Regions from separate parts of the Phenylobacterium sp. GW823-FHT02A09 genome, predicted to be linked through region 2. Evidence: predicted binding sites of a transcription regulator. Region 2 holds the regulator's gene; the other holds the start of a gene.
What was found. Region 2 encodes HrcA, which represses chaperone genes, less so after heat shock. Its sites were predicted from a motif close to GTTAGCANTCNNNNNNNNNGANTGCTAAC; they were not measured.
Positions count from the first base shown of each region.

Region 1: a site for HrcA is predicted at 1,129-1,157, ahead of groES (co-chaperone GroES). Genes of this name have one in related genera too.

Region 1 is NZ_JBXAJZ010000002.1:300,356-311,609, reverse strand. Features, by position in the region: gene groL (chaperonin GroEL) at 1-729, opposite strand, end outside; gene groES (co-chaperone GroES) at 783-1,070, opposite strand; gene AC1Q87_RS08670 (hypothetical protein) at 1,289-1,708, shown strand; gene AC1Q87_RS08665 (VOC family protein) at 1,791-2,174, shown strand; gene AC1Q87_RS08660 (acyl-CoA dehydrogenase family protein) at 2,524-3,840, shown strand; gene AC1Q87_RS08655 (GNAT family N-acetyltransferase) at 3,946-4,464, shown strand; gene AC1Q87_RS08650 (TSUP family transporter) at 4,639-5,394, shown strand; gene AC1Q87_RS08645 (GNAT family N-acetyltransferase) at 5,394-5,978, shown strand; gene AC1Q87_RS08640 (SDR family NAD(P)-dependent oxidoreductase) at 6,026-6,901, opposite strand; gene AC1Q87_RS08635 (alkyl sulfatase dimerization domain-containing protein) at 7,029-8,762, shown strand; gene AC1Q87_RS08630 (DUF6265 family protein) at 8,773-9,228, opposite strand; gene tadA (tRNA adenosine(34) deaminase TadA) at 9,231-9,677, opposite strand; gene AC1Q87_RS08620 (pseudouridine synthase) at 9,684-11,254, shown strand, end outside.
Region 2 is NZ_JBXAJZ010000002.1:577,527-596,144, reverse strand. Features, by position in the region: gene AC1Q87_RS10140 (DinB family protein) at 1-40, shown strand, start outside; gene AC1Q87_RS10135 (YoaK family protein) at 51-698, opposite strand; gene grpE (nucleotide exchange factor GrpE) at 719-1,333, opposite strand; gene hrcA (heat-inducible transcriptional repressor HrcA) at 1,345-2,415, opposite strand; gene rph (ribonuclease PH) at 2,515-3,231, shown strand; gene AC1Q87_RS10115 (hypothetical protein) at 3,669-4,037, opposite strand; gene AC1Q87_RS10110 (GFA family protein) at 4,186-4,659, opposite strand; gene AC1Q87_RS10105 (DUF2277 domain-containing protein) at 4,656-4,931, opposite strand; gene AC1Q87_RS10100 (AAA family ATPase) at 4,994-5,566, opposite strand; gene AC1Q87_RS10095 (GFA family protein) at 5,624-6,127, opposite strand; gene hisC (histidinol-phosphate transaminase) at 6,226-7,284, shown strand; gene AC1Q87_RS10085 (SCO4225 family membrane protein) at 7,318-7,590, shown strand; gene AC1Q87_RS10080 (DUF6980 family protein) at 7,587-7,928, opposite strand; gene AC1Q87_RS10075 (D-glycero-alpha-D-manno-heptose-1,7-bisphosphate 7-phosphatase) at 7,925-8,440, opposite strand; gene AC1Q87_RS10070 (ABC transporter ATP-binding protein) at 8,503-10,353, shown strand; gene AC1Q87_RS10065 (mannose-1-phosphate guanylyltransferase) at 10,514-11,578, shown strand; gene AC1Q87_RS10060 (GNAT family N-acetyltransferase) at 11,664-12,740, shown strand; gene AC1Q87_RS10055 (hypothetical protein) at 12,800-13,333, shown strand; gene AC1Q87_RS10050 (threonine ammonia-lyase) at 13,463-14,665, shown strand; gene AC1Q87_RS10045 (FKBP-type peptidyl-prolyl cis-trans isomerase) at 14,676-15,179, shown strand; gene AC1Q87_RS10040 (methyl-accepting chemotaxis protein) at 15,192-16,589, opposite strand; gene AC1Q87_RS10035 (DUF1993 domain-containing protein) at 16,785-17,306, opposite strand; gene AC1Q87_RS10030 (SRPBCC family protein) at 17,376-17,855, opposite strand; gene AC1Q87_RS10025 (ArsR/SmtB family transcription factor) at 17,903-18,226, shown strand; gene AC1Q87_RS10020 (carboxymuconolactone decarboxylase family protein) at 18,310-18,618, shown strand, end outside.

The DNA of each region.
Region 1 (11,254 bases), 280 kb from region 2:
CGACTGCACGACGGCTTCCAGCACCGGCAGCAGCGGCTGCAGCGAGGAGACCTTCTTTTCGAAGAGCAGGATCAGCGGCTCTTCCAGCTCGACTTCCATCTTGTCGGCGTTGGTGATGAAGTACGGCGACAGGTAGCCGCGGTCGAACTGCATCCCCTCGACGACGTCGAGTTCGGTTTCCAGGCTCTTGGCTTCTTCGACGGTGATGACACCCTCGTTGCCGACCTTGGCCATCGCCTTGGCGATCATTTCACCGACTTCGGTGTCGCCGTTGGCCGAGATGGTGCCGACCTGAGCGATTTCCGAGTTGGTGGTGACCTTCTTGGAGGTCGACTTGATCTCTTCGATGACCTTGAGGACGGCCTTGTCGACGCCGCGCTTCAGGTCCATCGGGTTCATGCCGGCGGCGACCGACTTCAGGCCTTCGACGACGATGGCTTGCGCCAGCACGGTGGCGGTGGTGGTGCCGTCGCCGGCCTTGTCGTTGGTCTTCGAGGCGACTTCGCGGATCAGCTGGGCGCCGAGGTTCTCGAAGCGGTCAGCCAGTTCGATTTCCTTGGCGACCGAGACGCCGTCCTTGGTCGAGCGCGGAGCGCCGAAGGACTTTTCGATCACGACGTTGCGGCCCTTGGGGCCGAGGGTCACCTTCACCGCGTTGGCGAGGGTGTTGACGCCGCGCAGCATGCGGTCACGAGCGTCGGAGGAGAAATAGACGTCTTTGGCGGCCATTTTTCTCGTCTTTCAAAAGGTGTGAATGGGGAGGAAGGACGAAGGAGGGGTGGTTACTCGACCACGCCCAGGACGTCGCTTTCCTTCATGATCAGCAGGTCCTTGCCGTCGATCTTGACCTCGGTGCCCGACCACTTGCCGAACAGGATGCGGTCGCCGGCCTTCACGTCGAGCGGCTGAAGCTTGCCGTTGTCGTCACGGGCGCCGGGGCCGACGGCGACGACTTCGCCTTCCTGCGGCTTTTCCTTGGCGGTGTCGGGGATGATGATCCCGCCCTTGGTCTTTTCTTCTTCCTCGACGCGCTTCACGAGGACGCGGTCTCCCAGAGGACGAAACGCCATATGTATGTCTCCGTTCGGGACGGTTGAAATTGCTTTGGCCAACACCCCGGACGCGGCCGTTAGCAGCCGCAGCCCCTGAGTGCTAACGCAGGGCGGAGGTAGGCAAGGGGCAGGAGGGAGTCAAGCGCGGCGCACGGCGGTTTTTGATTCCGCTTGGTTACCGCAGCAGCCGGCAGATAGGTTGGCGCCCGAGGGAACACCAGGAGAAGTACACCACCATGCGCCGCATTTTCGCGCTCGCCGGCCTCTGCGCCTTGGCCGCCGCCACCACCGTCCAGGCCGAGACCTGGACCCCCTACGCCAAGACCGCCAACGGCCTCGAATGGTCTTATGACGCCGACTACTCGTACCGCGACGTCCAGAGCGGCCGCGTGGTCGTGATGCAGGCCGTCGGTAAGCCGGGCGCCGAGCCGCGCATGGGCCCGTCGGGCCCGGGCAAGGCCGACGGGGTCGGCTTCGTCACCGCCGTCGACTGCAACGGCAAGTCGATGATCAGCCTCGGCGGCTATTCGCCGAAGAAGCCGCTGGAGCTGTCGACCACTTGGCGCACCGCGACCCCGGGCGCGGCCAAGAGCGCCGAGGACAAGGCCCTGGTCGAGGCGGTCTGCAAGACCGCCTCGGGCCTAGCCTCGAAATAATCGGCGAACCGGCGGGGCTGCTGACAGGTTTGCGTCAGTCCCGCCGCTAAGGCTGGCGGTCGACATCCGAAGGGACAAACCCATGCTCGACCATCTTGGACTGACCGTCAGCGACTTCAAGCGGGCCAAGGCCTTCTACGACGCCGCGCTCGCGCCGCTCGGCGTCGCCGTGGTGATGGAGGTGACGCCCGAGCAGACCGGCGGCTCCAGCCATCTCGGCTACGGCTCGGACGGCAAGCCCTACTTCTGGATCGGCGACGCCGGATCGACCACCGGTTCGCTGCACGTCGCCTTCGTGGCCCCGGACCGCGCGACGGTCGACGCCTTCTACGCCGCGGCGCTCGCCGCCGGCGGACGCGACAACGGTCCGCCCGGCCTGCGCGAGCACTATCATCCGACCTACTACGGAGCCTTCGTGCTCGACCCCGACGGCCACAACATCGAAGCCGTCTGCCACCACGGCTGAGCCCCATAACAAATGTCTGGAATGCGGCTGGCGATACCGACCGGTCGCTCCCATTTCATGATCATGAACCTGCTCCTGAAGCTTGCGCCCGCGCTGGTCATCTTGGGCCTGGCCGCAGCCTTGGTGCTGCTGAGCCTGCCTGCGCCGCTCTACGCCTGAGCTCGCGGCGCGCCGCGCCGTCCTGCCGCCATTCCCGCCCGAAGATCCCAGCCCTTGCCGCGCAAGGGTTTGCGGCCGTGTGTCCGCACACGGCCAACGCTGGACGGCGTAAAATTAAAACGCTTGTTTGATTTAGCGAAAATATGGGCCAAAACTACCGCCCAACAAAATCGCAGCAGGAGAGACCCAGATGACCGAGGCCGCCGCCAAGCAGGCTAGCTTTTCGCTGAACGTGCAGGACGAACTGAACGACCTGCGCATGTCGGACAAGGCGCTGCCGCTCTACAATCAGGTGAAGCAATTCATCAAGGACGTGGTCCAGCCCATGTCCGAGGAATTCCACCGCCTGGGCGAGGGCAAGACCGACATCTGGAGCTACGCGCCCGGCCAGCTGGAAGTGCTGGAAGCGGCCAAGGACAAGGCCAAGGCCGCCGGCCTCTGGAACTTCTTCCTGCCCGACGCGCACACCGGTGAAGGCCTGTCGAACCTCGACTACGCCTACATCGCCGTCGAGCTCGGCAAGAACCCGATGGCGTCGGAAACGATGAACTGCGCCGCCCCGGACACCGGCAACATGGAAGTGCTGGAGCGCGTCGGCACCCCGGAACAGAAGAAGCAGTGGCTCGAGCCCCTGCTGGCTGGCAAGATCCGCTCGGCCTTCGCGATGACCGAGGTCAACGCCGCCTCGTCGGACGCCAAGAACATCAACACCCGCGCCACCCTGGTCGGCGACGAGTACGTGATCAACGGCGAGAAGCACTACATCTCGGGCGCCGGCGACCCGCGCTGCAAGATCATGATCACCATGGTCCAGACCAGCCCCGACGGCCCGCCCCACCTGCGTCAGTCGCAGATCCTGGTGCCGACCGACGCGCCCGGCGTGAAGATCCTCGGCCCGATGAACGTCTTCGGCGACCCGGACGCGCCGCACGGCCACATGCACATCGTGTTCGACAACGTCCGCGTGCCGGCCTCGAACATGCTGCTCGGTGAAGGCCGCGGCTTCGAAATCAGCCAGCTGCGCCTGGGTCCGGGCCGTATCCACCACTGCATGCGCGCCATCGGCCAGGCTGAGAAGGCCCTCGACCTGCTGGTCACCCGCGGCCTGACCCGCGAGGCGTTCGGCAAGCCGATCATCCAGCTGGGCGGCAACATCGAGATCGTCAGCCGCGCCCGCATCGAGATCGAAGCCATGCGCCTGATGGTCCTGAAGGCCGCCAAGGCCATGGACATCCTGCCGCGCGACGAAGCCCGGATCTGGATCCACATGGTCAAGGCCATGGTGCCGGAACGCGTCTGCCTGATCATCGACCAGGCCATTCAGATGCACGGCGCCCTGGGCGTCAGCCAAAAGACCCCGCTGGCCCGGATGTACACCTCGACCCGCACCCTGCGCCTGGCCGACGGCCCGGACGAGGTGCACCACATGGTCGTGGGCCGCAACGAGGTCCGCCAGTACCGCGAAATGCCGGTCGACCCGTCGAGCGCCGCGGTGTTCCGCAACTAGGCGCCGGCTGACCAGGCTGCACAGGATCAGGCCCCGGGAGACCGGGGCCTTTTTCTTCGTCCGGCCGCCATCGACCGCCGCGTCCGGCTCGGCCTAGGATTCGGCATGAGCTTCCGCATCAGACGGCTGAGCGCCGACGAAACCCTGCGCGCGGCCCCGGCCCTCGGCGTCGTGCTGAAGGACTGCGTGGACGGCGGGGCCTCGGTCTCGTTCATGGCCGACCTGACGCTGGACGAGGCGACGGACTTCTGGAAACGCGCCGCCGCGGCCCAGGCCGGCGACGGGCGCGCGGTGCTGGTCGCCGAGGACGACGAGGGCGCGTTCGGCGTGGTGCAGGTGATCGGCGCCGGCACGCCCAACCAGCCGCACCGCGGCGACGTCGCCAAGATGCTGGTGCACCGGCGCGGGCGACAACGCGGCGCGGCGCAGGCGCTGCTGGCCGCCGCCGAAGCGGCGGGCCGCGATCTCGGCCTGACCTTGCTGGTGCTCGACACCGTCACCGGCGGCGACGCCGAACGGCTCTACGCCCGGCTCGGCTGGACCAGGGTCGGGGTGATCCCGAACTACGCCCTGATGCCCGACGGGACGCCCTGCGCCACCACCTACTTCTACAAGGCCCTCTGACAGCCACGCCTGTTGGGTGTATGCAGGGGTTCGCCCACAGCGAACCTCCGACCGGCGCGATCGCCGGGAGCCGCAGCGGGCGACCTCTTTCCCGCGCGCGTGTCGCGCAGCTGGCCGGTGGAGTCGGGGGCCTGTGTCCCCCTTCCGAGCCGCTCGCAACCTGGAGGACTATCCATGGGGCTGCTACCGGCTCTCTTCCTGATCGCTCTGGCGTTCATCACCGCGACCTTGTCCGGCGTATTCGGCATGGCCGGCGGCCTCGTGCTGATGGGGGGGCTGGCGCTGGTGCTCCCCGTCTCGGCCGCCTTCGTGAGCCATGGCGTTCTTCAGCTGGTCGCCAACGGCTGGCGCGCCATCCTGCACCGCCAGCATGTGCGCTGGGACATCGTCGGCTGGTACGCCATCGCCTCGGCCGCCGCGGGCGGCATAGTGGCGATGATCTCCCTCGTCCCGTCCAAGCCGGTGCTCTACCTGCTGATGGGCTTGGTGCCTTTCCTGCTGTGGCTGCCGCAGCGCTGGATCAACCTCGACGCCGCCCGTCCGCCGCAGGCCTTCGCCTCGGGCCTGATGGTCACCGGGCTCAATCTGACCGCCGGGGTGGCCGGGCCGCTGCTGGACATCTTCTTCGTCCGCACCAGCCTCACCCGCCACGCCATCGTCGCCACCAAGGCGGCGACCCAGGTGTTCGCACACTTGGCCAAGATCCTCGTCTACGGTGCGCCCCTGCTGACGGCCAAGACCGCCGGCATGCCGCCGTGGTGGATGTTCGCCATCGCCATTCCGCTGTCGATGGCCGGCACCGTGGTCGGAGGCCGGATCCTCGACCGCATCACCGATGTGGACTTCAAGAGCTGGACGAAGTGGATCGTGACCGGCATCGGCGTGCTCTATCTGATCCAGGCCGCTCAACTGTTCCTGAGAGGCGCGTGATGCAGGTCGAACCGAAGGTGCTGGAGAACCGCTTCGTGCGGCTGGAGCCCATGGCTGACGGGCATCGCGACGCGCTTCGCGAGGCCTGCAACGCCGATCAGGACATCTGGACCGACCTCTACCCGTTCTCCTGGGCCAACGAGCACTTCGATCCGACCTGGGCCAAGCTGCGGAACGATCAGGCCGCGGGGAACACTCAGCCGTACGCGGTCGTAGCCGGCGAGAGGCTGGTCGGCCTGACGACCTTCTACGCGATCGATCCGGCCAATGCGGTGCTGGAGGTCGGCGGCACCTACTATCGGCCCGACGTCCGCGGCGCGGCGGTCAACCCGGCGGCCAAGCGGCTGATGATGGGGCACGCCTTCGACAGCGGCGCACGACGGGTGGTCTATCGGGTCGACGCCATCAACGCCCGCTCGCGCGCGGCGGTGACGAAGCTCGGCGCGGTGCAGGAAGGGATCCTTCGCCAGGACCGCGAGACCTGGACCGGCCGCATCCGCGACACGGTGATCTTCTCGATCCTGGCGCCGGAGTGGCCAGCCGTTCGCCAGAGACTGGACGAACGGCTGACCGTGTTCGCCTAGAGCGTCATCCCGGTTTCGGGCAGCCGAAGACCGGATGACACGTAGGGTCAGGCGCTGGCCGCGGTCTTTTCCTGAGCGGCTGGGAAGAACACCTCGGACGCGTGCTCGGCGACCTCCTGGGCAGTGTAGGGGCGCCCGGGCGTGAAGCCGTCGGTCTGCAGCATCTTGATCTCACGGACGCCGCGGGACGAAACGCCCAGCACCTTGCCGGTGTGGTCGGCAGCCAGGTCCGAGGCCATGAACAGCACGCCCGGCGCGATGTTCTCCGGCAGCGCCATGGCGTCCGGCTCCTTGTCGCGGAAGCCCGGCAGGTCGGAGGTCATACGGGTGAAGGCGCCCGGCGCCAGGCCCATGACCCGGATGCCGTACTTGCGTCCTTCGATCGAGAGCACGCGCATGAAGCCGTAGATGCCGGCCTTCGCCGCGCCGTAGTTCGACTGGCCGAAGTTGCCGTAAAGGCCCGAGGTCGACGAGGTCATGATGATGACGCCGGGCTTGCCGTTGTCCTTCATCCACTTCCACACCGGCATGGTGCAGCAGTAGGTGCCCTTCAGGTGCACCTTCACGACCAGGTCCCAGTCCTGCTCGGTGGTGTTGGCGAAGGTCTTGTCGCGCAGGATTCCGGCGTTGCAGACCAGGATGTCGACCTGGCCGAAATTATCCAGGGCGGTCTTCAGGATGTTCTCGCCGCCTTCGAGGGTCGAGACGTCGTCGGTGTTGGCCGCCGCGCGGCCGCCCGCGGCGATGATGTCGTCGACGACCTTCTGCGCCGCGCCCTTGTCGGAGCCGGAGCCGTCGCGCGGCCCGCCCAGGTCGTTGACCACGACCGCTGCGCCTTCCTTGGCGAACAGCTTGGCGTAGGCCTCGCCCAGGCCGTTGCCCGCGCCCGTAATGATGGCGACCTTGCCGGTCAGCAATCCCATGTCGTTTCTCCCTTATGATCTAACTTATGGGGCCATCTTCGGGGCGGGGTTTTGCGCTGGCAAGCCTTGACCGCTACGGGTGCCCGGCTCCAATTGGCGTGCATAATGCCAATAGGGAGCGACCTCGATGATCCGCATGCTGGCCCAAACGTCCGCGCTGACGGCCGCGCTGGCCGCCGCCGGCGCCGCCTACGCCCACGAGCCGGCCCCGCGCATCGCGCCCTCGTTGGCCGCCCATACCGCCGAGTTCGCCCCGCCCAAGGTCTATGAACCGGCGCCGGGGATCTTCTCGGCGGTCGGTTACGGCATCGCCAATTCGATCATGGTCGTCGGCAAGACCGGCGTCGTCATCATCGACACCACCGACAGCCTGGACGAGGCCAAGAAGGTCTGGGAACAGTTTGCGCCGCACGCCGGCGGCAAGCCGATCGTCGGGGTGATCTACACTCACAACCACAACGACCACATCAACGGCGCCCGCGGCTTCCCGGTGGCGGACGGCGCCAAGATCATCGCCCACGACACCCTGCTGCGCGAGGCGGCCAAGTGGAACGGCGTCGCCGCCCCGGCCATCGCCGCCCGCGCCGCGCGGATGTACGGCGTCTTCCTGCCCAAGGGCACGCCGGAGGGCTTCGTCAGCGTCGGGATCGGGCCCTACCTCTCGGCGTTCAGCGGCGGCGGGGCCGGCGGCTTCATTCCGCCCAACACGGTGTTCGCGGACAAGCTGGAGATCAGCCTCGGCGGCGAGAAGTTCGTGCTGGAGCATGCGCCCGGCGAGACCGAGGACCAGATCCTGGTCTGGATGCCCGATCGCAAGGTGCTGTTCCCCGGCGACAACATCTACAAGGCCTTCCCCAACCTCTACACGATCCGCGGCACCAGCTACCGCGACCCCGTGCAGTGGGCGAATTCGATCGACCGGATGCGGGCGCTGCAGCCCGACGTGCTGGTCCCCTCGCACACCCGGCCGATCGTCGGGGCGCAGGCGATCGCCACCGAGCTGACCAACTATCGCGACGCCATCCGCTTCACCCACGACCAGACGGTCCGCTGGATGAACCAGGGCCTGACCCCGGACGAGATCGTCGAGAAAGTGAAGCTGCCCGCTCACCTCGCCGCCGACCCGTACCTCTTCGAGCACTACGGCACGGTCGAATGGTCGGTGCGCTCGATCTTCGCCGGCTACATGGGCTGGTTCGGCGGCGACCCGGCCAGCCTGTCGTTCGACGCGCCGGACGTGCGGGCCAAGGAGGTGGTCGACCTGGCCGGCGGCGCAGCTCCGGCGTTGGCTGCGGCGCAGAAGGCCTTCGACGAGGGGCGTTGGAAGTGGACGGCCGAGCTGACCGGCTATGTCGGCCGCGCCGATGCGGCTTTGAAGCCGCAGGCCGACGCGCTGCAGGCCAAGGCGTTCCGCCAGCTCGGCTACGACAGCGTCTCGCCCAATGGCCGCAACTATTACCTTGAGCGCGCCGCCGAGCTCGAGAAGAAGGCGCCCGGCTGGGCCCAGATCATCAGCGCCCGTCAGAACGGCTCGCAGGCCGCCGGGCTGCCGGCCGCCGCGGTGATGGCGACCTTCCCAGTGCGGCTGAACGCCGAGAAGGCGGCGAACGCCGAGGCGGCGATGGGGCTGAAGTTGGCCGGCGACGGCGATTGGACGATCCGCGTGCGCCGCGGCGTCGCCGAGACCCCGACCGGCGTGGCCGCCGACGTTCCGCTGGTGGTCTCCGCGACCAAGGCCGACTGGGTCGGAGCCCTCGCCTCGCCCAGCGCGATGCAGGCGGCGCTGGCCTCCGACAAGGTCAAGATCGAGAAGGGCGACCCGGCGGCTCTGGCGGCGTTCCTCGATCTGTTCCGGGGATAACGTCGCAAAGCTACTCAGCCCGTCTGTACCGCCAGTCCTGGCTCTGCGGCTTGCCGTCCACAACGCCCTCGATCCGCGCGCAGAGGTCCTCGCCGCAGCGGCGGTAGGTCACCCGCTGCGGGAAGTCGTGGGCGAGGTTCTCGAACGTCGCCTGGCCGGCAGGGCCCGGCTTCAGCACGAAGGGCGTCGGCGGCTGACCGTCGAGACGGGCGGTGAAGGTCGCGCCGGCGGGCTCGGCGCTGATGGTCATGAACTCGGTGAACGGCTTGCGGCCGGGACGGTTTGTCTGGGACAGGCCGGACATGACGCCGTCCCGCGGCGCCAGCCAGACCTCGCGCACCGTGCGGTTTTCGCCCTGCTGAATCCAGGAACCGGCCAGCCAGCCCAGCGCCTGGACGTCGTCGGCCGGGGCGGCCTGGGCGGCGCCGGCGAACAGCAGCGCCGCGACGAGCATCGCCGTCCGCATGCTCAGCCCTTCTTCTTGCGCCGCGCCCGGAAGAAGCCGCGCAGCAGCTCGGCGCTTTCCTCGGCCAGCACGCCGCCGGTGACCTGCGGGCGCCAGTGGCAGGTCGGCTGCTCGAAGAACTTCGGCCCGTGCACGACCGCGCCGCCCTTGGGATCCTCGGCCCCGAACACGACGCGGCCGATCCGCGCATGGCTGATCGCTCCGGCGCACATCGCGCAGGGTTCCAGCGTCACGACCAGGGTCAGATCGGTCAGCCGGTAGTTCCCGAGCTTCGCGGCCGCTTGCCTTAAGGCGACGATCTCGGCATGAGCGGTCGGATCGTGCGCGCCTATCGGGCCGTTGGCCCCGACGGCGACGATCTCGTCGGTCCTCGGATCGACGACGACGGCGCCTACGGGAGTTTCTCCGCGTGACGCGGCGTCTTGCGCCGCCGCGAGCGCGATGCGCATGGTGCGATGATCATGATCCACGACCCCCAACGAAACGACCAGACGCCCTCCGGTCAAGGTGAGCGCGTCGCAAAGGCGCTGGCGCGAGCAGGCGTAGCCTCCCGGCGAGACGTCGAAAAACTCATTGAAGAGGGCCGCGTGGCCCTGAACGGCGAGGTGCTGACCAGCCCGGCGGTGAACGTCGGCCCCGACGATATTCTCACGGTCGACGGCGAGGTGGTCGACGCCGCCGAGCCGACGCGCCTGTTCCGCTACCACAAGCCGATCGACCTGCTGACCACCCACAAGGACCCGCAGGGCCGCCCGACGGTGTTCGACGCCCTGCCGCCGGGCCTGCCGCGGCTGATCTCCATCGGCCGCCTGGACATCAACTCCGAAGGCCTGCTGCTGCTGACCAACGACGGCGAGCTGGCCCGGGCGCTCGAGCAGCCGTCCAGCGGCGTTGTTCGGGTCTATCGGGTGCGCGCCCGCGGCCGGGTGACCCAGGCCGACCTCGACAAGCTGCAGGACGGCGTCACCGTCGAGGGCGTCCGCTACGGCCCCCTGGAAGCCAAGATCGACAAGGCCAAGGACGGCCCGAGCGGCGCCAACGTCTGGATCACCGTCACCATCGCCGAAGGCAAGAACCGCGAAGTCCGCAAGGTGCTGAAGTCGGTGGGCTTGGAGGTCGGGCGACTGATCCGCATGTCCTACGGCACGTTCGCGCTCGGCTCGCTGCCGATCGGCCAGATCGAGGAAGTCGGCCCGCGGGTGATCCGCGAGCAGCTGGTCGAGTACATCTCGCCCGAGAATCTGCCCAACGGCGACCGGCCGTCGTTCAAGTCGCCCAAGGCGCCGCCCGGCGCGCACGCGGTGCACGACGGCACCGGCCGTCGCGGCGCCGGCGCCCGTCCGGCGGCGGAGGCCAAGCCCAAGCCGAGCTACAAGGAGGGCTGGGCGCGTCCGAAGGTTGAGATCAAGGCCGGCGCGGTCAAACGCCGCCGCGCGCCGCGTCCCGAAGACGACGCCGCGCCCGCCGTGCCGCTGGCGCCGCGCCGCCGCTCGGCGCGCATTCCCGGCGACACGCCGGGCGGCATCCGCAGCTACGCCCCGGGCGACCCGTTGGCCCCGCCGCGTCCGCCCCGGCCCGGCGGCCCCAAGCGCAAGCCTGGCGGCCGCGACGACGCGCCGCGCAAGGGCGCGACCCTGATCGAGCGCGGCCCGCGCGCCAACGACGGCAAGCCGGCCAGGCCGCGCGGCCCGCGTCCGGAAGGCCGTTCGGACGATCGTCCCCGCGGCGACTGGTCCGGCCCGCCCCGCGGTCCGCGCCGCGAAGGCGACGCGCCGCGCGGTGAAGGACGGCCCGAGCGCGGGCCGCGTCCCGATCGTGGACCGCGTGGCCCGCGGCCAGACGGCGGCGCGCCGCATGGCGAGGGGCGCAGCGAGCGCTTCGATGGTCCGCGCGGTCCGCGGCCGTCGGGCCCGCGTCCGGGCGGCAAGCCGGGTTTCGGCGGCCCGCGGTCGGGGCCTCGTCCCGGCGGTCCGCGCCGTGATGGCGATGCGCCGCGCGGTGAAGGCCGTCCCGAGCGCGCTGACGG
Region 2 (18,618 bases):
ACCGCACCTGGTCTTCGCGGAGCAGGCGGCGGCGTTGTAGCCGAGCCCGCTCAGGCCGCCGCGGGCGCCAGGTCCAGTCGCGCGGCCAGCGCCGCCAAGGCCGCCATGGCGGCGGCGGCGAGCCAGAGGGCGGCGGGGCCCAGCAGGTTGAAGGCCAGGGCGCCGAGGGCGGCGCCGGCGACCAGGCCGAGCCAGAGCAGCAGGTGCGGCGCCCAGCCGAAGCGATCGCCGCCCATCAGCGCGGCGGTGATCGCCTTGCCCAACTTGACCAGGGCGCCGGTCATGTAGGTGAGGCCGACGCGGACCTCGCCGTCCTGGGCGAAGACCGTGTTCTCGGCGCCCATGGCGAAGGCCAGCACCAGGATCGCGGCGGCCAGCGGGGCGACCGCGGCCAGCACCGCGGCGAGGGCCAGGGCGAGGGCGACGAAGGCCAGCACCGCCGGCCCGCGCCGGGCGCCGGCCTTGCGCCCGATCAGGGCCCCGGTCGAGACCCCGGTCACGAAGGCGGCGATCAGCGCCAGCGCCAGGCCGGCGTAGCTCGCGCCCTCGGCCAGGCCCACCGCCAGGCGCGTGGAGTTGCCGCTCATGAAGGAGACGAAGAAGCCGCCGGTCAGCAGGAAGCCGATGGCGTCCACGAACCCGGCCACGGCCGACAGGCTGGCCGCGAGAAGTCGGACCTGGCCGCTGAGACGCTTCAGGTCGCCCCCTCCCCGTTCGCTCAGGCCTTGGTGTCGACCGAGCCGCCGGCCTCGCCGTCATTGGCGGCGTAGGGATTGGCGGCCGGCGCCGCGTCGGCGGCGGCGGGCGGCAGGTCGGCGCCCGAGCCCTTGGCGGCGACCACGACCATGGCCGGACGGATCAGACGGCCGAGCAGTTCGTAGCCCGGCTGCAGCACCTGGATGACGCCGCCGGCGGCGACGTCGGGGGCCGGCTGCTCCATCATCGCCTGATGCTGGTGCGGGTCGAACTTCTCGCCCTTGGGCGGGTCGATCTTCTTAAGGCCGTTGTTCTCGAAGGCCGAGATCAGCGACTTCTGGGTCATTTCCATGCCGACCACGAAGTTCTTCACCGCCGGGTCGTCGACCGGCGCGGCCAGGGCGCGGTCGAGGGTGTCGGCGACGGTCAGCAGGTCGCGGCCGAACTTCTGGATCGCGAAGGCGCGGGCGTCGTTGGCCTCGCGCTCAGCGCGGCGCTTGGCGTTCTCGGCGTCGGCGGCGACGCGCAGCATCTGGTCCTTGAGGGCCTGGACCTCGGCCTTCAGGGCGATGATCTCTTCGATGGCCGCGTCGGCGACTTCGTTGAATTCTTCGGCCGGCGTTTGATCGTCGGACATCTTGTAATCCTCTAAGCGTTCGTCACCTGGGACAGCACGCGGGCGGTATAGTCCACCAGCGGGATGACCCGGGCATAGTTTAGGCGGGCGGGACCGATGACGCCGATCGCGCCCAACACCTTTTGCCGGCCCGTCATATAGGGCGCGGCGATGACGGCGGAACCCGAAAGGGAAAAGAGTCGCGTTTCGGCGCCGATATAGATCCGCACGCCCTGGGCGTCCCGCACGTCGTCGAGCAAACCGATCAACTGCTCCTTTTGTTCGAGGTCGTCGAACAGCATGCGCACGCGTTCGAGATCGTCGAGGGTCTCGCGGTCGCCCAGCAGGTTGGCGCGGCCGCGGACGATCAGGGCGCGGTCGGCGCCGTCGCCGCCGCTCCAGGCGGCCATGCCGTCCTCGACCAGACGGGCGGCGGTCTCGTTGAGCTGGCGGCGGGCGGCGTCCAGCTCGTTGCGGATCTCGAGCCCGGCCTCGCCGAGGGTGCGGCCGCGCAGCCGGGCGTTCATGAAGTTGGACGCCTCCTGCAGCGAGGAGGGGGTGACGCCGGCCGCCAGCCGCATCAGCCGGTTCTCGACGACGCCGTCCTCGAACACCATCACCGCCAGCGCCTGGTCGGCCGACAGGGCGACGAACTCGACGTGCTTGACGCCGGCGTCGCGCACCGGGGTGACGACGATGCCGGCCCCGCCGGCCAGGCCGGAGAGGATGGCGGAGGCCTCGTTCAGCGCCTCTTCGAAGTTGCGGCCCTTGGCCGAGAGCCGGGCCTCGATGTTGCGGCGGTCCTCCTCGGCGACGTCGCCGACCTCGAGCAGGCCGTCGACGAACAGCCGCAGGCCCGCATGGGTCGGCACCCGCCCGGCGCTGACGTGCGGCGCGCCCAGCAGGCCGAGCTGGGTCAGGTCCTGCATGGTGTTGCGGATCGAGGCCGGCGACAGGTGGACGCCGCCCTTGGAGAGCGTGCGCGAGCCGACCGGCTCGCCGGTCTCCAGGTAGCTCTCGACCACGCGGCGGAAAATCTCGCGGGCGCGGTCGTCGAGTTCGCCCAGCGACGGCCCAGGGGAAAGCAGCGGGCTGGTCACGATGGGCGGCGGTGCTCGGTCAGGGCCATGGACGGAACCTCTCTCATCTAGGATAAGCCGCCAAACGCAAGACGCCAGACCCCATAGTTTCCAGGACCACCCATGCGCCCCTCCGACCGCACCCCCGACATGCTCCGCACCGTGACCCTGGAGACCGGGGTCAACCGCTATGCCGAGGGCTCGTGCCTGGTCAGCTTCGGCCACACCAAGGTGCTGGTGACCGCCAGCGTCGAAGAGCGGGTGCCGGGCTTCATGCGCGGCCGCGGCGTGGGCTGGGTCACGGCGGAGTACGGCATGCTGCCGCGCGCCACCCACACCCGCGGCCGCCGCGAGGCCTCGGAAGGCAAGCAGTCGGGGCGCACGCAGGAGATCCAGCGGCTGATCGGCCGCTCGATGCGCGCGGTGATCGATCCGGTCGCGCTGGGCGAGCGGCAGATCTCCATCGACTGCGACGTGATCCAGGCCGACGGCGGCACCCGCACCGCGGCGATCACCGGCGCCTGGGTGGCGCTGCGGATGGCGACCCAGTACCTGCTGGACGAGGGCGTGATCTCCAAGGACCCGATCGTCGACCAGGTCGCGGCGATCTCCTGCGGGGTCTACAAGAACACGCCGGTGCTGGACCTGGAGTACGAAGAGGACAGCAACGCCGAGGCCGACGCCAACTTCGTGCTGACCGGCAAGGGCGACATCGTCGAGATCCAGGCGACCGGCGAGAAGCGCGGCTTCAGCCAGGACGAGTTCGAGGCGCTGTTCAGCCTGGCCCGCAAGGGTATCGGCGAGCTCTGCGAAGCCCAGCGCGCGGCGACCGCCAAGTAAGGCGTTCGACGTTGCTCCCCCGCTGGGGGAGCCGTCAGCCGGACGGCTGACATGAGGGGGTTTGCTGGATCAGCCGGCCCCCTTTCTCTTGCGCCATGCCCCAAAACGAAAAACCCCGCCCCGGGGAGGACGGGGCGGGGTTCTCGTGTCTAGACGTGCGGCTGGGGGAGGGAGGGGCGCCGCGGGACGTCTAGAAGCCGTTCAGCAGATAGCGGAACGACGATGCCGGCATGCGCGCGAGTTCGCGGGCGAAGGGGCCCAGCATCCAGTCGATGACGCGTTCGATAGCGTTGGCCATGCCCATCTCCTTTGTGTGCGGCGCAGCAATTGTTGCGGTGCACATAAGGACATGTTTGCGACTACGCAAGAGCTGTCGGGTCGTTTTTAGCGAGAATTGGACGAAAGGGGGGTGGAATCGTTCTCTTGCGACGAAATGGTCACGCTCGGGCGCGGTTACGCCAGGCCATCGTCAGCGCCGCGGCGAGCGCGCTCGGGACTGCGAGGGCCGTGCTCAATGCGCCCTTGGCGTGGTCGCCGTCCGTCGTCGCGACCAACAGCCAGTGGAGCGACAGCAAGGGCGGGGCGAGGACCGCCGGCAGATAGATCGTGATCGACGTGACCCGCAGCCATCGCAGGACCGCACCGGCCACCGCGAACAGCGGAACGTAGACGATCATGATCCCGACGATGCCGAGCGCCGTGCTGATGAAGGTATAGGCGAAGCCATAGTCCGAGCGCTGGCTGATATAGGCGGCCAGGAAGAGGGCCATGAGCATGTGGGCCGCCGCCGCGGCGAGCAGCCCCAACAGGTAGGTCGACCACCAGCCCGGCCTTCCAGCCGGCCGCGGCGATGAGGCGCGCGGACTGGCTCGGCGGGGCGGTGCGACCGTGGCAACGCTGCGTTTTCCAAAGCTCATGGGCGCCAGCATGCAGCGTAGCGCTTAACGAACACCCCTATGGGTTGCGGGGAGGCGGCCACTCGGCGGTGTCGTGGTCGGGGTGCTGGTAGGAGACGATGCCGGCGAGATGCGCCGCGGCGCGCGGTTCATCCATGGCATGGACCGGCAGGTCCGCCAGGTGCGAGACGAAGGGCAGTTCAGCCTGAGACGCCAGCTGCACGCCGGGCGGCGCCTGCGCTGGCCGGTCGAGGGCGCCGATGGCCAGGCCGACCTCGCTGTCGCCGTACTCGTAGGTGAGCGGCGTGCCGCAGTCGCCGCAGAACCCGCGCATCACCTTGTTCGAACTCTGGAAGCGCCTGGGCTCGCCGCGCGTCCAGACCAGCGCCCCGGCGGGGACGCCGACATAGGGGCCGAAGAGCCCGCCGGTCGCCTTCTGGCACATGCGGCAGTGGCAGATGGAGGCTTCGCCGAGCTCGCCCTCGATGCGGAAACGCACCGCTCCGCACTGGCAGCCGCCGCTGGCGCTCATGCCGGGGCGCCGAAGCGCTGGGCGGAGCGGGCCTTGGCCTTGGCGGCCTCTTCCTCGCGGTCCTTGGGCCTGGCGGTGGTTTCGAGGGTCTCGAACAGCCGGCGGGCGACGTCGGCGACCTCGTCGACGGCGGCGTCGAAGGCCTGGCGGTTGGCTTTTGACGGCGCGTTGAAGCCGGACAGCTTGCGCACGAACTGGAGCGCGGCGTCGCGGATCTCCTCGTCGGTGGCGGGCGGGTCGAAGTTGAACAGCGTCTTGATGTTACGGCACATGGGCAGGCGTCTCCTTCCCTTGGTGTCTGCAAGATAGGGCGGGCGCTCGGCCGGCGCGAGCCTTACGGCTGCGGGCGGGACCTGAGTTCGCGCTCGATCCGATCGGCGGCCTCGTCGGCGCTGAGGCCGCTGGTGTCCAGGTCCAGAACCCAGTCGTGGTTGATCGGAAAGGGGGCGAGGGCGGCCATCGCGCCCGCGTTTCCGGCGTCCGTGGTCTTGAACCTCAGGCGCCGCTCGTCGCTGGCGACCCGTTCTCTCAGCTGGTCTTCGCCGCAGGCCAGGCGGACCACGAGCAGGCGCGCGCCCCGCCGCTCGGCGACCCAGAGGATCTGGCCGGCGATGATCCAGTCGAGCGGATGGCCGCCAGGATCGGAGACCGCATGGGTGAAGACGTAGTTGCGCCCGGCCGGTCCGAAGCGCGCGATGGTCTCCAGCACCGCGGCCAGGACGTCGTTGGTCCGGTCCCAGACGCCCGCGGGCAAGGGCCGGCCGTCCGGCTCGACCACTTCGAGGATCGGATTGCTCCAGTAATGGTTGTCGAGAAGCTTGGCAGAGAGGCGCTCGGCGACGAGCTTGCCGACCGTGTACTTGCCGACGCCGGGCGGCCCGACGAGGTAGACGATCACGTTCTGCATGGCGCGCGCTCCCTTATGCGGCGGAGTTTGCATGCGCCTTGCCCGGGGGCCAACGTCTCACGGCTCGTCCAGCAGCATCGGTGGCTCGGGCTTCCGGCGCCGCGGGCGCTCGCGCATCACGCCCGGATAGCCCTTGAGCGGAGAGAGCGGCGCGCCGTCGTAGATCCAGTCGGCCTGTTCGGTCAGCGAGACGTGGTAGCGCGGTTCACGGCCGGTGCGGGTTTCGAACACGCCGCGCGGAATGTTGACCATCTTCGGCGAGCGGGGCCGTTCGAAGAGCATCGGCGTGCCGCAGCGGGCGCAGAAGCTGCGCGCGGTTCCGGCGTCGGGATCTTCGTAGCGGGTCAGGCAGTCCTCGCCGGCCAGGATCCGCAGCCGCGAGCGCCAGGAGCCGACATAGGTGGCGTAGGCCCCGCCATGCGCGCGGCGGCCGGCGCGCGAGTGATCGTGCCAAGCCCATACCGCCGGCACGTCGATCTCCAGCCGCACCGCGCCGCAGGCGCAGGCCCCGGCGGCCTGGACGGCGGAGCGCTGGAGCGGGGCGGCGGGAGCTTTGGGCATGGGGTTTCCTTCGCGACAGGCCGGGAAGCCTAGCATCGCTATGGACTTCGCGGCGGCGCGGTTGCTTAGAAGCGCCAGCTTAAACGCGAGACCCGAGCATGAGCCGCTTCTGGAGCGACCTGACCCACCAGCTGAAGCCCTATGTGCCGGGCGAGCAGCCGAAGATCGCGGATCTGGTCAAGCTGAACACCAACGAGAGCCCGACTGGGCCCTCGCCGAAGGCCATGGCGGCGATCGCGGGTGAGGCGGCCGATACCTTGAGGCTCTATCCGGACCCCGAGGCCCGGGCCCTGCGCGAGACCCTGGCGCGCTATCACCGCGTGACGCCCGACCAGGTGTTCGTCGGCAACGGCTCGGACGAGGTGCTGGCCCATGCCTTCGCCGCGCTGCTGAAGCGCGAGGCGCCGCTGCTGTTTCCCGACATCACCTACAGCTTCTATCCGGTCTATTGCGGGCTGTTCGGCATCGGCTTCGAGACCGTGCCGCTGGACGAACAGATGGCGGTGCGGATCGAGCATTATCGGCGCCCGGCCGGGGCGATCATCCTGCCCAACCCGAACGCGCCGACGGGGGTGGCGCTGAGCCGCGGGCAGATCAAGCAGCTGCTGACCGAGCATCCCGACGTCCCGGTGGTGATCGACGAGGCCTATGTCGACTTCGGCGCCGAGAGCGCGATCCCGCTGATCGCAGAGCACCCGAACCTCCTGGTCGTGCAGACCATGTCGAAGTCGCGGGCGCTGGCCGGCCTGCGGGTCGGCTATGCGATCGGCGACGCGGCGCTGATCGAGGGTCTTGTGCGGGTCAAGGACAGCTTCAACTCCTATCCGCTGGGACGGCCGGCCCAGGCCGGGGCCATCGCCTCGGTCGAGGATGAGGCGTTCTTCCAGGCGTCGTGCGCGGCGGTGATCGCCGAGCGCGGGCGGCTGACCGCGGGGCTGGAGGCGCTGGGGTTCACGGTGCTGCCGTCGAGCGCCAACTTCGTGTTCGCCCGGCATGGCGCGCGTGGCGGCGCCGAACTGGCCGCCGCGCTGCGAGAACGGGCGGTGATCGTGCGCCACTTCGGGGCGGCGCGCACGACCGACTATCTGCGCATAACGGTCGGTACGGGCGCGCAGACCCAGCGGCTGCTGGGCGCGCTCGGGGGAATCCTCGGCTAGCGTCCCCGCCGCGCCGGGGCCTAAGCTGGCGCCATGAGATGGAGCCGGGTGCTGGCGGGCGTCTATGCGGCGCTGTGCCTTGGAGCGTTGGCGCTGATCCCGATCAGCTCGCGCGGCTGGTTCGGCGTCGAGCCGGACCCGCTGGCCGGGGTGGCAGCGATCGTGCTGGCCATGCCCTGGAGCTTCGCGCTCCAGTGGCTGCCGGTCGGCGGGCCGTGGCCCGGCATGCTGGTGGTGCTGGCCGGGATGGCCGCCAATGTCGGGGTGATGCTCTGGCTCGGCCGGGTCTCGCGGCGGCGGCTCTAAGATTCCGCGATGTCGTCGGCGAGAGACGTGTTGCGCCACCAGGCGTCGCTGCGGTAGGCGGCCGGCGGCTCGAAATCGGCGGGAAGGGTGGTGTCGGGCGAAATCAGGCCCGCGGCCTCCAGCGCGTCGAACCACTCGCTTCGGAGAGAACGCGGCAGTCTGCGGCCGCTGATCGGGCACCAAGCGAGGGTGTAGGCGCTATCGCCCTGGCCATGGGGCACGGTGAACTCACGGAAGGCCGGATCGTACTGGATCTGGGCGCCGTCAGCGATCCATTCGAACAACTCGGGGAACCGTGGAAAGTCGTAGCAGCGCGCGAGATCCTCGGGTTGGCTCACGCCGCGACCGCCTCGGCCTTCAGGAACTCGGCCAGATTTCCGCCGGTGAAGTGCAGGGCGCGGACGCCGGCGCGCGCGGCGGCTTCCAGGTCGGAGTCCTTGTCGCCGACCATCAGCGAGCGCGACAGGTCGACCGGCCATTCGGAAATCGCGCGCAGCAGCATGCCGGGGTTGGGCTTGCGGTCCGGCGGGTCGGGGTGGCGGTAGACGTCGACCTGGGCGTCGGGATGCTGCGGGCAATAGTAGTAGGCGTCGATATGGGCGCCGATCTGCTCCAGGCTCTCGCTCATCTTGGCGTGCAGGGCGATGACGTCGTCCTCGGCGTAGTAGCCGCGGCCGACCCCCGACTGGTTGGTGACCACGAACACCCACCAGCCGGCCTGGTTGAAGGCGGCGACGGCCTCGCGGGCGCCGGGGATCCAGTGGAAGTCCTCCCAGCGGTGCACATAGCCGGGGTCCTCGTTGAGGACGCCGTCACGGTCGAGGAACAGGGCGGGGCGGGGGATACTCATCGGGGCGCTCACGGTTCGCCATCGTATAGCCAAAGACTTGGGGCCCTGCGCGTGGTTTCGCCATGGCGTCGCACCAGTCTATGGTCGGCGCCTGTTTTCCTGCCGAGGTCGAGTTGGCCGAGCCTGTCCTTTCCATCGACGATCTGAAGATCGACTTCAAAACCCATGACGGGATCGTCAGCGCGGTGCGCGGCGTCTCCCTCAGCGTCGCGCGCGGCGAGGTGCTGGGCGTGGTCGGCGAGAGCGGGTCGGGCAAGAGCCAGACCTTCATGGCGGCCATGGGCCTGCTGGCCGCCAACGGCAAGGCGAGCGGCTCGATCAAGTTCAAGGGCCAGGAGCTGCTGCGCCTGAAACCGCGGGCGCTGAACAAGGTCCGCGGCTCGAAAATGACGATGATCTTCCAGGACCCGCTGACGGCGCTGACGCCGCACGTGCGGATCGGCGAGCAGATCGCCGAGCCGCTGCGGCTGCACCTGGGGATGAGCGACAAGGCCGCCAAGGCCAAGGCGCTGGAGTGGCTGAAGTACGTGCGCATCCCCGAGGCGGCGCGGCGGATGGAGCAGTATCCGCACGAGCTGTCGGGCGGCATGCGCCAGCGGGTGATGATCGCCGCGGCGATGGCCTGTGCGCCCGAGCTGCTGATCGCCGACGAGCCGACCACGGCGCTGGACGTCACCGTGCAGGCCGAGATCCTCGACCTGATGGCCGAGCTGGGACGCGAGACCGGCACGGCGATGGTGCTGATCACCCACGACATGGGCGTCATCGCGCGGCTGGCCGACCGGGTCTGCGTGATGAAAGACGGGGCCTATGTCGAGGAGGGCGAGGCCAAGGCCTTGTTCGCCGCGCCGAAGGACCCCTACACCCAGGCGCTGCTGGCGGCGATCCCGCGGCTGGACCGCGACGACCGCGGCGGACGCCCGACGCTCGATCCGGTCGCGGCCGACGCCCCGGTGGTGGTCGAGGCCCAGGACATCGAGGTCCACTTCCCGGTGCACCAGGGCCTGTTCGGCGCCAAGGCCGCGCTGCGCGCCGTCGACGGCGTCTCGTTCAAGGTGCGCCAGGGCGAGACCCTGGGCGTGGTCGGCGAGAGCGGCTGCGGCAAGTCCACCCTGTCGCGGGCGGTGCTGAACCTGATCCCGGCCACCGGCGGCGCGGTCAGCGTGCTGGGCCGCGACATCACCCACGCCGAGCGCGAGTCGATGCGCGCCGCGCGCCGCGACATGCAGATCGTGTTCCAGGACCCGCTGGCCAGTCTCGACCCGCGCATGACCATCGGCGATTCCATCGCCGAGCCGCTGGCGGTGTTCCGCCCCGAGCTGAAGGGCGCGGCGCGCGAGGCGCAGGTGCGCAAGATGATGGAGCGGGCGGGGCTGTCGACGGCGCTGATCAACCGCTATCCGCACGAGCTGTCGGGCGGCCAGAACCAGCGGGTCGGCATCGCCCGGGCGATGATCCTGGAGCCGAAGCTGGTGATCTGCGACGAGGCGGTGTCGGCTCTCGACGTTTCGATCCGTGCACAGATCATCGACCTGCTGATCGAGCTGCAGAAGCAGATGGGCATGGCGATGATCTTCATCAGCCACGACCTGGCGGTGGTGCGCGAGATCAGCCATCGGGTGATGGTGCTGTACCTCGGCCGGGTGATGGAGGAGGCGAGCCGCGAGCAGCTCTACGCCGACCCGCAGCACCCCTACACCAAGGCCCTGCTGTCGGCCGCACCGATCCCCGACCCCGTACGCGAGCGCAGCCGCCAGCGGATCAAATTGACCGGCGAGCCGCCCTCGCCGATGGACCCGAAGAGCGCGCTGCGCTTCCTGCCGTCGCGGCTGACGGCGGACGGACCGGTCTATGTCCCGCAGCTGAAGGAAGTGGCGCCCGGCCACCTGGTCAGCGAGTACGACCCGGCATGATTCCGAACCTAGATCCTCCCCACCTGGGGGAGGTGGCGCGCGAAGCGCGACGGAGGGGGATCGCTCTCAAGTCGAGTCAACGTCCCCCTCAGTCAGCCGGCCGGCTGACAGCTCTCCCAGCGGGGGAGCATCTTTGCTTTATCGCTTCAGGCTTTGCGACATGACCACCCAGATCATTCCCGTCCTGATGTCGGGCGGCGCGGGCACGCGGCTGTGGCCGCTGTCGCGGACCGCGCGGCCCAAGCAGTTTCACCGGCTGGGCGGCGAGCACAGCCTGATCCAGGACACCGCCCTGCGGCTGACCGGCGAGGGCTTCGCGGCCCCGGTGGTGGTCTGCGCGGCGGCGCACGCCGACCTGGCGCGCGCGCAGCTGGCGGAGGTCGGGATCACGCCGGCGGCGCTGATCACCGAGCCGGCGCCGCGCAACACCGCCCCGGCCTCGGTCGCGGCGGCGGCGTTCGGGGCCGACATCGATCCCGAAGCGCTGATGGTGCTGATGCACGCCGACAACCTCGTGGCCGACGTCGCCGCGCTGCACGGCGCGATCGAGGCTGGGCGCGCGGCCGCGGAGGCCGGCGAGATCGTGCTGCTGGGCCTCAAGCCGACCGGCCCCTCGACGCTCTATGGCTACATCCAGGCCAAGGGCGAGGGCGCGGTCCGCAAGGTGGCGCGCTTTGTCGAGAAGCCGGACCTGGCGACCGCCCAGCAGTTCGTGGCCGATCCGAACTTCACCTGGAACGGCGGGATGTTCCTGTTCAAGGCCGGCGCGTTCCTGGCCGAGGCGCGGCGGCTGGCGCCGGAGGTGACGGCGGCGGCGCAGGCGGCGGTCACCGGCGCGGCGCGAACCGGCGACGTGGTGGCGCTGTCCGACGCGTTCCTGTCGGCGCCGAGCATCGCCATCGACGTGGCGGTGATGGAGAAGACCGACCGCGCCAGCGTGGTCGAGGCCGACATCGGCTGGGCCGACGTCGGCAACTGGGGCGCGCTCTGGGAGCTGTCGCGGAAAACTCCGGCGGGCGACGCGCTCGAGGGCGAGGTGGTGGCGGTGGAGACCCGCGACTGCCTGGCCCGCAGCGACGGGCCGGTGGTGGTGCTGGCCGGGGTCGAGGACCTGGTGGTGGTGGTCGAGAACGGCGTGGTGCTGGTCACCCGCCGCGACGCGCCCGCCGCGGTGCGGGCCGGGGTCGAGGCGCTGAAGGCCAAGGGGCGCGGCGACCTGCTCTAGCACAGGTTGCGGCAACCTCCGGGAAAGACTTGCCCGGTATGGTTCGCGCGACTTCGGCGCTTCTCGCGCCTCCAGGATCGCGCCCGTGGAAATCGACATCGTTCGCCCGCAGGATCTGTCGCCGGCCAGCCTCGACCGCTGGGCCGCCTTGCAGAGCGGCGCGCTGGATTCACCCTTCCTGTCGCCGCAGTGGACCCGCGCCGTCGATCACGCCCAGCGCGGCGGACGGCGGGCGATCGAGGTCGCGGTGCTGAAGCGGGACGGCCGCGAGGTCGGGTACTTCCCCGCGCGGGTCGGCTCGGTCACCGCCATCCCGGTCGGCGCGCCGATGTGCGACTATCAGGGCCTGGTCGCCGAACCCGGCGTGCAGGTCGATCCCAAGGTCCTGGTTCAGGCGCTGGGCGTGCAGCGGCTCGACTTCACCCACATGCTGGAAGACCAGGCGAGCTTCGCCGCCCACGCGCGCGGCCGGGTGCTGTCGCACGTGGTCGACGTCAAGGACGGCTACGGGGCCTACGAGGCCGAGCGCAAGGCGGCCGGCAAGTCGATCCTGAAGGACAGCGACAAGAAGCGCCGCAAGGTCGAGCGCGAGGTTGGCGAGGCGACGTTCCAGGCGTTTTCCCGCTCGCGCACCGACTTCGACCGGCTGCTGGCCTGGAAGAGCGCGCAGTACCGCGCCACCGGCCAGACCGACATCTTCCAGACTGAATGGACCCTGGCGCTGCTGCGCGACCTGTTCGAGAGCCGCGACCCGGATTTCGGGGCGGTGCTGTTCACCCTGCACTTCGGCGACCGGCTGGCGGCGGTGCACCTGCACCTGCACGGCCGGCGCACGGTCCATGGCTGGCTGATCGCCCACGATCCGGAGTTCGAGCGCTATTCACCGGGCATCCTGCTGTTCCAGGACATCCTGCGCTGGATGGACGACACGCCCTACAGCCGGCTCGACCTCGGGGCCGGCGACTACCGGTTCAAGCGCGAGCTGGCCAATGACGGCCTGTGGGTGGTCGACGGCTTCGTCGGGGTGCCTTCGCCGGCGGCGTTCGCGCGGCGGGCGGCCTATGGCGTGCGGCGCGCGGCCGAAGCGCTGCCGCTGGGCCGGGCTTCGGAACTGCCGGGCAAGGCGATGCGCCGGATGGACGTCTGGCGCGGGCTCCGCTGAGCCCCGCTTTACACCGCCAGTTCCGTGACCAATGCTCCGCCGATCACAAGGAGTATGCGATGACCTCCAATCGACTGAGCCTGACCCTGGCGGCTGCGGCTGCGGCTGCGCTCGCCCTGGCCGGCTGCGGCCAGCAGGCGGCCAAGCCCGCCGAGGCCCCGGCCGAAGCTCCCGCGGCTGCGCCCGCTCCCCCGCCCGCGCCGGTCGCCGCCGCGCCGGCGGTCGACCAGGCGGCGCTGAAGGCGCTGCTGAGCCCCGACGAGACGCTGGAAGTCGTGACCCTGGACCCGGCCGGCGCAGCCAGCGTCAGCGGCGAGGTCAAGGGCTACAAGGCGCCGGTCTACGCTGTGCCGGTCGCCGCCGCGCAGACCTTGAGCGTCACCTTCGAGCCCTCGAACACCAACCTCTACGTCAATGTGGTCGACTCGGCCGACACCAGCGGCGCCGCCGTGCACCGCGGCGAGGTCGACGGGCCCAAGGCCAGCATCACCGCGGCCAAGGCCGGGGTCTACCTGATCAAGCCGTTCCAGCCGCGGGCCACCGCCCGCCGCGATGAGGCCGGAACCTTCAAGCTGACCATCGCGGTGAAATAGACCCGCGGGCCGGTCGCGGATGGGCGGGCGCGGGCATATCGACCCACGGAACCGCTCATTCGCCCCGGCTCCATTGCCGTTGCGGGCCTGCGCGGCTAGACGTGGCCCATCTCCCACATCGGCTCTGACATGACGCTTTCCATCGACGACATCCGCGCCGCCGCCGACCGGCTGAAGGGGCACATCGAGCGCACGCCCTGCCGCCATTCGCGGACGCTGTCGGAGATTACCGGCGCCGAGGTGTGGGTGAAGTTCGAGAACCTGCAGTTCACGGCGGCCTACAAGGAGCGCGGGGCGCTCAACACCCTGCTGCAGCTGTCGGACAACGAGCGCGGGCGCGGCGTGATCGCCGCCTCGGCCGGCAACCACAGCCAGGGCCTGGCCTATCACGCCGCGCGACTGGGCATTCCGGTGACCATCGTGATGCCGCGCTCGACGCCGTTCGTGAAGGTGCAGCAGACCCGCGGCCACGGCGCCAACGTGGTGCTGGACGGCGACAACTACGACGAGGCCTCGGCCGTCGCGATGAAGCTGTGCGCCGAGCAGGACCTGGCCTTCGTGCACCCGTTCAACGACCTGCAGGTGATGGCCGGCCAGGGGACCGTGGCGCTCGAGATGTTCGAGGACGTGCCGGACCTGGACGTGCTGCCGATCCCGATCGGCGGCGGCGGGCTGATCGCCGGCTGCGCCACGGTGGCCAAGTCGCTGAACCCCAATGTGCAGGTGATCGGCGTCGAGCCGGCCATGTACCCGTCGTTCACCGCCAAGATGCGCGGCGTCAACGGCACGAGCGGCGGGGCGACCATCGCCGAGGGCATCGCGGTCAAGCAGGTCGGCGACCTGTCCTACGCCATCGCCCGGCCGCTGATCGACGAGGTGCTGCTAATCGAGGAGCCGCACTTCGAGCGCGCGGTGGCGCTCTACTGCAATGTCGAGAAGACCGTGGTCGAGGGCGCGGGCGCGGCCTCGCTGGCGGCGCTGCTGGCCTATCCCGGCAAGTTCAAGGGAAAGAAGGTCGGGCTGATCGTCACCGGCGGCAACATCGACACCCGGCTGCTGGCCTCGGTGCTGACCCGCGAGCTGGTCCGTGACCAGCGGCTGGTCTCCCTGCGGATCATCGGCGACGATCGCCCCGGCCTGTTGGCCACCGTCTCGGCGGTGATCGGCCAAATGGGGGCCAACATCATCGAGGTCGCCCACAACCGCCTGGCCCTGGACGTGCCGGCCAAGGGCGCGGAGTTCGACATCATGATCGAGACCCGTGACGCCCAGCACACCCAGGAAATCATGGACGCCCTGCGCGAGCACGGCTATCCGCCGCGCGCCGTCTAGGAACATCGATATGAAGCGCCTTCTTCCCGTTCTCGCCGCCCTGCTGCTGGCCGCCTGCGGCCGCGCCGGGGCCGACCCCGCCGAACTGGCCAAGTCCGCGGCCGAGGCGAAGGCGTTCATGGAGACCAACGGCAAGGCCGAGGGCGTCCAGACCCTGCCCTCGGGCGTGCAGTACAAGATCGTCCGCTCGGGTCCGACGACCGGCATGAAGCCCGGGCCGAACGACGAGGTGAAGGTCCACTACGAGGGCAAGCTGGTCTCCGGGAAGATCTTCGACTCGTCCTACGAGCGCGGAGCTCCGGCGGCGATGCCGCTGCCGGCGCTGATCCCGGCCTGGAAGGAAGCCCTGCAGCTGATGCGGCCGGGCGACGAGTGGACGCTGTTCGTTCCGCCGGCCCAGGGCTATGGCGAGGAAGGCGCGGGCGGCGGCGAGATTCCGCCCAACAGCGTGCTGATCTTCCGCATCGAACTGATCGACGTGCTGCCGGCGCCGGGCCGCATCGGCCAGGGCTGACGGCGCTTCAGCTCAGGCGCCGCGCGCGAATTGCGCGGCGCGAGCCTGCGAGGCGGCGACTTCGCCGACATTGAAGCGGGCGACGAGCTGGGCGAGTTCGGCCGATTCCCCCTGCAGGCTGGCGGCCGCGGCGGTGGTCTCCTCGACCATGGCGGCGTTCTGCTGGGTCGCCTGGTCCATCTGATTGATGGCGGCGTTGACCTGGGCGAGGCTGGCCTGGCCCTGGGCGCTGGAGGCGATCTCGGCGATCAGGCCGTCGATCTCGGCGACCTTGTCCACGATCGCGCCGAGCGTCGAGCCGGTGGCCCCGACCAGCCGCACGCCGCGCGCGACCTGTTCGGTCGAGGACGAGATCAGGGTCTTGATCTCCTTGGCGGCGTCGGCCGAGCGCTGGGCCAGGGCCCGCACCTCGGAGGCGACGACCGCGAAGCCGCGGCCGGCCTCGCCGGCGCGGGCGGCCTCGACGCCGGCGTTCAGGGCCAGCAGGTTGGTCTGGAAGGCGATCTCGTCGATCACGCCGATGATCTGGGTGATCTGGCCCGAGCTCTGCTCGATCTCCTCCATGGCCTCGACGGCCTCACGCACCACTTCGCCGGACTTGGTCGCCTCGAGCCGGGCCTGGCTGGCCGCGCCGGACACTCGGCGGGCGCTGTCGGCGCTGCGACTGACGGTGGAGGTCACCTCGTCGAGGGCGGCGGCCGCCTCTTCCAGGCTGGCGGCCTGGGTCTCGATGCGGCGCGAGAGCGCGTCAGAGGCTCCGGCGATCTCGTCGGCCCCGCCGCGCAGGCTGTCGGTCGAGCGGCGGATCGTGGCCATGGCCTGGCGCAGGGCGGCGATGGCGCTGTTGAAGTCCAGCTTCAGCTGCTGGTAGGCGCCGGCGAACTGCGCCGAGACGCCGGTGGTCAGGTCCCCGTCCGACAGCCGTCCGAGCCCCTGGGCCAGCGCCTCGACGACGACCTCCTGTTCCTGCGCCACCTCGCGGCGGGCGTTCTCGGCGCGGTCGCGCTCGTGCTCGGCCAAGGTGACGTCGGTGGCGAACTTGATGACCTTGCAGGGCTTGCCGTTCGCGTCGAAGACCGGGTTGTAGGAGGCCTGGATCCAGACCTCGCGGCCGCCCTTGCCGAGCCGGCGGAATTTGCTGGCGACGTACTCGCCGCGGTTCAGCTGCGCCCAGAAGGCGCGGTATTCGGGCAGTTCGGCCTCGCCCGGCGGCATGAACATGGCGTGGCGGCGGCCCACGACCTCGGATGCGGCGTAGCCCATGGCGGCCAGGAAGTTGTCATTGGCGTCGAGGATGACGCCGTCGAGGGCGAACTCGATGACCGCCTGCGAGCGGTGCATCGCCGCGACCAGGGCCTCCAGCTCACGCGTATGCGTCGCGGCGGCGCCATCGGTCTTGCGTCCAAACATGCGAATTCCCCATTCGGGTCGCGCGCTCAGCGACCGGCGTAATTCGAATTGGGGGTGACTGCTTAATAAAGACTAAACGGTGATAACTGTTCGCAAAAAGGTCAATAGATTGTCCGGAGCCTAGTCCAGTCGGCTAATCCATATGGCCGAATAAAGCATAGGGCGAGATTGTAACTCGCCCTATGCGTGCGCGCCCTAGAGCTTCATCCGAAGCGCGCCCATGTAGTCGCGCTTGCCGATCGGCACGCCGCGCGAGCGCAGCAGGTCGTAGGCGGTGGTGGCGTGGAAGTGCAGGTTCGGCATCGAGAACGACATCAGGAAATTCTCGGCGACGAACGGGATCTTGGTGCCGCGGAACTCGAAGTAGACGTCCTTGCCCTCGTAGGCGTTGATCTCTTCCGGCTTGATCGCCGCGAGCTTGGCGTGCGTGTCCTTGATCAGCGCGATCAGGGCCGGCAGGTCCTGGGCGGTCTGGTCGCCGCCCGGCGAGAACACGCCGGCCTTCACGCCCTCGATGGCGCCGAGCGAGTGGTGGGCGACCGAGATCACCTGGAAGCGGAAGTCGAACATGTCCTCGCACATCTTCGAGGTCACGATCTCCTGCGGGTCGATCCCGTTGTCCTGGCAGTGGGCGAGGCCCCGCTCGAGGAAGCCGGCGACGCCGCCCACCGTCTGGAGAAATGAAGCCACGCTGACGTCGTAGAGAGAGATCGCCATGTTCCGCCCTTATGTGATTTGGACGGGCAATCTCCTCCCGAGCGCGCGCCGACGCCAGCGGTATTGCGGCTACTTGAACATGCCCTCGCGCAGGTTGATCCCGTGCTCGAGCCAGGCCTTCATCGCGCACTGCATCTGCGTCCAGCCCTGGCAGTTGCCGTAGGACGCCTTGAGCCCGACCTCGGTCTGCTTCCAGCCGTGCTCCTCGATGGCGACCAGGGTGCGGCCGTCGTCCAGGCCTTCGAAGGTCATGGTCACCTGGGTCTTGTAGCCGACGTGGGTGACGAGGTTGTCGGCGTTCTCCGGCGGGCCGTCGTTGGCCTCCCATTCGAAGACGATCTTCTGGTTGGGGATCACCTCGATGACCCAGACCGGGAAGGCGCCCGGGAAGTCGGCGAAGTCCCAGTAGACTGTGGCGCCGGTCTCCAGCCGGCCCTTGGCGCCGCCGGTGGTGAAGTACTGCGACAGCTGGTCCGGATTGGCGACGGCCTCGAACACCTCGGCCACCGGCTTGGCGATCCGGGCGCTCACTCGAAAGGTCAGATCCATGATCTTTGCTCCTTGTCCTGCGGCCATTTGTGTTATAAATTTATAACATGTCAAGCGACGACGAAAACGATCTGATTTTCAAGGCCTTGGCCTCGCCCGCCCGGCGGCGGATGCTGGACGAAATCAGGGACCGGCCGCTGACCACTGGCGACCTCTGCCAGCGCTTTCCGGAACTCGACCGCTGCACGGTGATGCAGCATCTGAAGGTGCTTGAGGGCGCCGACCTGGTGATCGCCCGTCGCGAGGGGCGCGAGCGCTGGAACCACCTGAACTCGATGCCGATCAAGCAGATCCACGACCGCTGGATCGGTCCCTACGCCGAGCGGGCGGTCAGCCTGCTGGGCCGGCTGAAGAGCGACCTCGAAGCCTGACCGCCATACCGGAGGCTCGAAGACTTGCGCCCGATCCCCATCCCCTGTTTGCTGGGCGGCAATCCAGAACAGGGAAACGCCGCATGCGCCTCACCAAGCCCCGGATCGCGCCGGTCCAGGACGCCGACCTCAACGACGAGCAGAAGGAAATCCTGGCGCCGATGGGCGATCGGGTGCTGAACATCTTCCGCACCATGGTCGGCGCGCCGAAGGCCGCGAAGGGCTTCCTGGCCTGGGGCAACTACGTGCTGTCGAAGAAGAACGACCTGCCGGCGCGCGAGCGGGAGATCGTGATCCTGCGCATCGGCTATCTCTGCAAGTCCGGCTACGAGTGGACGCAGCACGTGCCGATCGGCCAGCGGGCGGGCCTGACCGACGACGAGGTGGCGCGC